DNA from 2 places in the Dorea sp. 210702-DFI.3.125 genome. Region 2 is predicted to be linked to the other one. Evidence: a T-box and tRNA genes for the amino acid it is inferred to sense, from the RefSeq annotation. Region 2 holds a T-box; the other holds one or more tRNA genes.
What was found. The T-box of region 2 lies ahead of metG (methionine--tRNA ligase). A T-box ahead of a tRNA ligase gene usually reads a tRNA of that ligase, here a tRNA-Met.

Region 1 (3,421 bases), on a different contig from region 2:
TTGATGAGAAGGTTGTGGAAGTTGTTCGAAGTGAACATGAAAAAGCAGCTGGAATATTGATGGAGAACAGAGAAAAACTGGACGATCTGGCAAGGTATCTGTATGAGAAAGAAACGATTACAGGAGAAGAATTCATGAATATTTTAAACGCCTGATCAGGAAGAGGAGTGAATACACTCAGCGAGAATGTGCAGGAGTTCGGGAAAATATATCTACGAGGTAAAACCGGATTCCACGCACAGACTCGCTTTTTCTTTTGAGTATCTATTGGAACACAGGTATTTACTGATGCGAGGGACGAAATAAAAGATGAAATTTTTGCAAATGTAGAAAAAATTGAAAAATTGAAAAAAAGTTGTTGACGAAAGTAGAATCTTATTGTAAACTTAGGAAGCTGGTTCAAGAGAGCAGCGAATATAAATATGGCGGGATAGCTCAGTTGGCTAGAGCACGCGGTTCATACCCGCGGTGTCGCTGGTTCAAATCCAGTTCCCGCTACTTGGAAAGAGAATTCACATTGTGAGTTCTTTTTTTCTTTTTATACTTTGCCATAGAAAAATATAGACATGAGAAAATAAGAAGTGCTATAATTAAAATAATATTTTGGGCAAAACAGACGAAAGTCTGCGACGCAAAGCTATAGGACCTGTAAAATGGTAGCCAGTTGTAAAAAAAGGATGCACACTGTCTATTTGGTATGGATGGATTTTTATCCAAGCCAATTGTTATTAAAGATTTGATTGATGCGTTACAACATAATCTGGAGAGAGTTTAGCACAGCAAAAATCAAACAAAGAAGGAGACGATGAGATTATGGAACAAGAAAATTATTCAATCGTATTCAGTAGTTCAACTGGTAATACAAAGAAGCTGGCTGATGCAGTCTATGAAATATTGCCAAAAGATAAGTGTGATTATTTTGGGGAGAATGATTCAAAGATCCCTCCATCCGATTTGTTGTATATCGGATTTTGGACTGACAAAGGGAGCGCGGATACCAAGACATTAGAATTATTAGCGAAACTAAAAAACAAGAAGATTTTTCTGTTTGGAACGGCTGGGTTTGGTGGAAGTGATGTATATTTTGAAAAGATTCTCGGGCAAGTCAAACAATCCATTGATTCAAGCAATGCTGTTATTGGAGAGTATATGTGCCAGGGGAAAATGCCACAATCTGTGCGTGAACGATATGTAAAGATGAAAGAAAATCCGGAACATCCAGCTAATCTTGATATGTTGATTGCAAATTTTGACTGTGCATTGTCGCATCCTGATATGGACGATCTGGAAAAATTAAAAAAGATAATAAAAAAATAAAAAAAGTTATTGACAATACTCACTATATTGATGTATACTAACGAAGTCGGTTCGAGAGAGCCACAAGATATGGGATCATAGCTCAGCTGGGAGAGCATCTGCCTTACAAGCAGAGGGTCATAGGTTCGAGCCCTATTGGTCCCATATATACCTCAATATATGGCGGGATAGCTCAGCTGGCTAGAGCACGCGGTTCATACCCGCGGTGTCGCTGGTTCAAATCCAGTTCCCGCTACTTGTATAAGAAAAGGAATTTGCAAAAGCAGATTTCTTTTTTTTGTATAAGAAATTGCATTTCCTATTGTGCAAAAAAACTCTAGCTATAGTGGCCGTTCATTGACTCTGAATATTCTCTCATGTATAATAAAAAAAGACATTGACAATGGAGAATGAAAAAAAGTTTTGTGGAGGAATTAAAATGCGAGTTGGTTTGGGATACGATGTTCACAAATTAGTAGAAGGAAGAGATCTGATTATCGGAGGTGTCCAGATACCGTATGAGAAAGGTCTTTTGGGACATTCGGATGCGGATGTGCTTCTCCATGCGATTATGGATGCCCTTCTCGGAGCAGCAGCGCTTGGAGATATTGGGAAGCATTTTCCGGATACAGACTCAAAATATAAAGGAATTTCCAGTATAAAGCTTCTGGAGTATGTACGGGAGCTGATTGATGATGAGCTGTATGTGGTTGGAAATATTGATGCGACAATCATTGCACAGCGTCCGAAGATGGCACCTTATATTGAGCAGATGAAAAAAAATGTTGCAGATGCCCTTGCAATTGAAGTAAGTCAGGTGAATATTAAGGCAACTACAGAGGAAGGACTTGGATTTACCGGAAGCGGAGAAGGTATTTCGGCACAGGCAATTGCGTCACTTGAGACGATTGTGAATTACAGTTACGGTGTCGGTCCGGCGGATGTAAGTTCTGGTTGTGCAGGCAGTTGTGGCGGATGTACGGGCTGTAGTGGATGCCAGAATCCGTAGGTATCATAGTTGTGTGCTTTTGAGCCCAACATCTATATAATCTGGAATTATAAAGTAAAATGTACAGTGTGGCTGGAGGAAAGGACATATGAAAATTGAAAAGCTGGAAGTTTCACAGCATTTAGATACGAGAAAGCTTTATGAAGAAGTGTTTTCGGAAGACGAGAAAAGCTTTGTAGATTATTATTATCAGGAGAAGACGAAGGACAATATAATTTATGTTGTTCGGGAAAACGATGATATTCAGGCTATGCTGCATTTAAATCCATATACACTGATGGTCAATGGAATTGAAAAGGAATCTTATTACATTGTGGCAGTTGCAACGAGAAAGGAATACCGTGGCAGAAGGTATATGGCCGGACTTTTAAGAGAGGCTCTTTTGGATATGTACCAGGCCGGTGTAACATTTACTTATCTGATGCCGGCAGCGGAGGCTATTTATCTGCCACATGATTTCCGGACGATGTATGAACAGAATATTGAATATTATGCTCCGGAGGAGAAACTGGCGGAAAGTATTACTGTACAGGCGGCTGAAGACAAAGATTGTGATGAAATTTCAGCTTGGGCACAGAAAGAACTGGCGAGGAAATACCAGGTTTACGCTAAGCGTGATAAGAATTATTATGAACGGTTACTGAAAGAGCTGTCATGTGAAGATGGAAAGCTTATCATCTACAGAAAAGATGGACAGATTGTTGATGTAAGACCATATTATGAAGAATCTAAAGAGACGGAAGAAGTGGAAAAAAAGGAAGCAAAACCGAAGATTATGATTCGGATCGTAGATGTCAGAAGAATGTTGATGTCGTTGAAGTTAAAAAGTCTCATGGCAGTCAGCTTTCAGATTACAGACCCACTGATTCCGGAGAATAACCGTTACGTTACAATGACAGGAACGGAGTTTTCAGGACTGATGCTTATGGATGGAAAGCCAGAAACCAGTGAAGGTATTTTGCCGGTCAGTGCATTGGGAGAACTTGTCTTTGGTGCAAAAACGGTAGAAGAAATCAGTAAAGAAGAAGGAGTTTCCATGTCAGGACGAATGGCATCGGAGCTTGAAAAGATTATTCCACTTTCCAGGATTTATCTGAATGAAACAGTTTGATTCAA
Region 2 (3,421 bases):
TTCCGCATTGGACGTATTTTTAAAAGACCGGCTTCAGCAGGAACTGATCGAGATGCTGAAGGATTATGAAGGAACTGTTATTATGGTATCGCACAGCAGAGACGAAATTTATCGTTTCAGCGAGGAACTGTTGATCATGGATCAGGGGAAACCGGTCATTTATGGAGAAACGAAAGAAATATTTGCGAAGCCTGTATATAAAGAGGCTGCAAAACTGACCGGCTGTAAGAACTTTTCCAGAATAAAACGTGTAGATGCACATACGGCAGAGATCCTTGACTGGGGAATTACATTACATACGAATCAGGAGATTGATGAACAGGCAACCTGGTTTGGGTATCGGGCTCATGATTTTGTGCCGGTGTGGGGAAAGCGAAAGGAGAACTGTCTGAAGATAAATGTTGAAAGTGAGGCAGCACTTCCTTTTGAAAGAAATTATTACCTTTACCCGGAGGGGGAAGAAAATCAGAATAAACAGACGATCTGCTGGTTTCTTCAGAGAGAAAAGCTGGAAAAAATCGGAGAGAAAGGAATGCCGGATTATCTGGAACTTACGGAAGAGGGCATGATGTTCCTGAGAGGATAAAAAAGAGGTTTAAGTAGTTGCGGGTTTTATAGGGGTATGTTAGACTGAGCATAGAATAGATTTGAAAAAAACTCAAAACAAGGAGGAAAAAGGTATGAAGAGAATGAAAAGAGTATTGGCTTTGGGGATGGCGGTACTGATGTGTATGGGGCTGACTGCATGTGGCAAAGATTTTGATGCAGCAGGATACACAAAATCGGTATTAGATGCAAATTATCATGCGCAGTATGATAAATATGCCGAATACCGTGGAATTTCTGAGAGTGATGCGAAAAAAGAAGTGACAGAAGGTATGAGAACTCAGATCGAGAGCGCATTTACAGGAATGGACGTTAGTGATGAGATGATGGATAAATACATAGAGGTAGCTGATAAGGCCTATGATCTGGCAGATTTCACAGTAAAAGATGCCAAGAAACAGGATGATGACAGCTATGTAGTAACTGTAGTGATCAAGCCATCAGATGTATTCAGTAATTCTTCCAATTATGTAAATGATATTGCAACAGAGTATGCAAATCAGGGAAAAGATCCGACACAGACAGATGTGCTTATGGATATTTTAGTTGAGAGCCTGAACCGTGCGATTGAAGCAAACTCTTACGGTGATGAGACGACATTGGAAGTTCATGTAACAGCGGACAAGGATGGGGCATACGGAATCGAAGAATCGGAGATGGAGACACTGGAAGCAACTATGTTCCCAGGCGAATAAATTAGACAAAACAAAGTATTTAATAGCCGGGGTATTAATGGCAGGGTATTAATGGCAGGGTATTAATAGCTGGCCATAGGAAAGCTATATAAAAGGCTTGACATGCCAGTCCTTACTGTGCTACGATTTTTACGTTGAAATTCTTTTATATCTATTAAAAGAGATGTAAGTATTCATAAGATAGCCAGAATGACTTATGGAAATTGCTGAATATTGAAAATGAAACAGAAAATGCGTGGAAAAAGAGAGTACGGTTGGAAAGATTCTACAGAGAAGCCCCAGTTAAGCTGAGAAGGGCGGATTGGAACAAGCGGAAGATGGCTTTGGAGCAGTGAGTGTGAAGAGTGGCAGACAGGTCAGGAATTTAGCACTTAATGGGATTCGCCCATTACAGCGAAAGAGTGTAGATGGCACTCGATGAGGTTCTGATCCGTGAGGATAGAGCGAAAAGAAGTGGTAACGCGGAATATCCCGCCTTCTCAGTATGAGAAGGCGGTTTTTTTGTATAGGTAGGAAATTGCATTTCCTACCTATACAAAAAGCCACCGGCAGGATGTGAAAAAAATTATCATTAAATAATGAAAAATTAAGATTATAGAAGGAGAGAAGAATATGTGTGAGAAATGCAACAAAGGAAAGTATTATATTACTACAGCGATTGCTTATGCATCAGGCAAACCGCATATTGGTAATACTTATGAGGTCGTTCTTGCAGATGCAATTGCAAGATACAAAAGAAGTCAGGGATACGATGTATTTTTCCAGACAGGAACTGACGAACATGGTCAGAAAATTGAACTGAAAGCGGACGAGGCAGGTATTACACCAAAACAGTTCGTTGACAATGCAGCGAGAGAGATTAAGAAGATCTGGGATTTAATGAATACTTCCTATGATAAATTTATCCGTACGACTGATGAGGATCATGAAGCACAGGTCAAGAAAATTTTCAAAAGACTGTACGATCAGGGAGACATTTATAAGAGTTCATACGAGGGAATGTACTGTACTCCTTGTGAGTCCTTTTGGACAGAGTCTCAGTTAGTAGACGGAAAATGTCCGGATTGTGGACGCGAATGTAAACCAGCGAAGGAAGAAGCATATTTCTTCAGAATGAGCAAATACGCTGACCGTCTGATCGATTATATCAACACGCATCCGGAATTTATTCAGCCTGTATCTCGTAAAAATGAGATGATGAACAATTTCCTTCTTCCAGGTCTTCAGGATCTGTGCGTGTCCAGAACATCCTTCACATGGGGAATTCCGGTTGACTTTGATCCAAAGCACGTTGTGTATGTATGGCTGGATGCCTTGACAAACTACATCACAGGAATCGGATACGATTGTGATGGAAACAGCACAGAGCAGTTCAAGAAAAACTGGCCTGCAGATTTACATTTGATCGGAAAGGATATTATCCGTTTCCACACTATTTACTGGCCAATCTTCCTGATGGCACTGGATCTTCCACTTCCAAAACAAGTATTTGGACATCCATGGCTTCTGCAGGGCGATGGTAAGATGAGTAAATCCAAGGGAAATGTATTGTATGCTGATGAATTGGTAGATTTCTTCGGAGTTGACGCAGTACGTTACTTCGTACTTCATGAGATGCCATTTGAGAATGACGGAGTTATTTCCTGGGAGCTTATGGTAGAGCGTATGAATTCCGATCTGGCAAATACACTTGGAAATCTGGTCAACAGAACCATTTCTATGACAAATAAATACTTTGGCGGAACGGTGACGAATAAAGGTGTTGCTGAGACAGAAGAAGACAAAGCAGTTGATGCGGATCTGAAAGCAATCACAGAGGATACGCCAAAAAGAGTGGAAGCTAAGATGGACGAGCTGCGTGTGGCAGATGCGATCACAGAGATTTTCGTACTCTTCAAACGCTGCAACAAATACATCGACGAGACAATGCCGTGGGCACTTGCAAAAGAAGAGGCTAAGAAAGACCGTCTGGAGACAGTGCTCTATAATCTGATCGAGAGCATCAAAACAGGCGCAAGACTTCTGGAGTCCTTCATGCCAGAAACATCTGAGAAGATTCTTGCACAACTTGGTGACGGAAAAGTGACAGAAAAGCCGGAAATTCTTTTCGCAAGATTAGA

Region 1: it has a tRNA-Met gene. The T-box ahead of metG (methionine--tRNA ligase) is inferred to sense a tRNA for this amino acid. The anticodon was not compared.

Annotation. Positions count from the first base shown of each region.
Region 1 is NZ_JAJCNF010000004.1:91,176-94,596, reverse strand. Features, by position in the region: gene ftsH (ATP-dependent zinc metalloprotease FtsH) at 1-155, shown strand, start outside; tRNA gene LI164_RS03520 (tRNA-Met) at 425-498, shown strand; cyclic di-GMP riboswitch class I at 597-672, shown strand; gene bilS (flavodoxin family protein BilS) at 814-1,317, shown strand; tRNA gene LI164_RS03510 (tRNA-Val) at 1,389-1,461, shown strand; tRNA gene LI164_RS03505 (tRNA-Met) at 1,479-1,552, shown strand; gene ispF (2-C-methyl-D-erythritol 2,4-cyclodiphosphate synthase) at 1,736-2,305, shown strand; gene LI164_RS03495 (GNAT family N-acetyltransferase) at 2,394-3,416, shown strand.
Region 2 is NZ_JAJCNF010000003.1:58,043-61,463, forward strand. Features, by position in the region: gene LI164_RS02360 (sulfate/molybdate ABC transporter ATP-binding protein) at 1-586, shown strand, start outside; gene LI164_RS02365 (hypothetical protein) at 681-1,301, shown strand; T-box leader at 1,529-1,783, shown strand; gene metG (methionine--tRNA ligase) at 1,914-3,421, shown strand, end outside.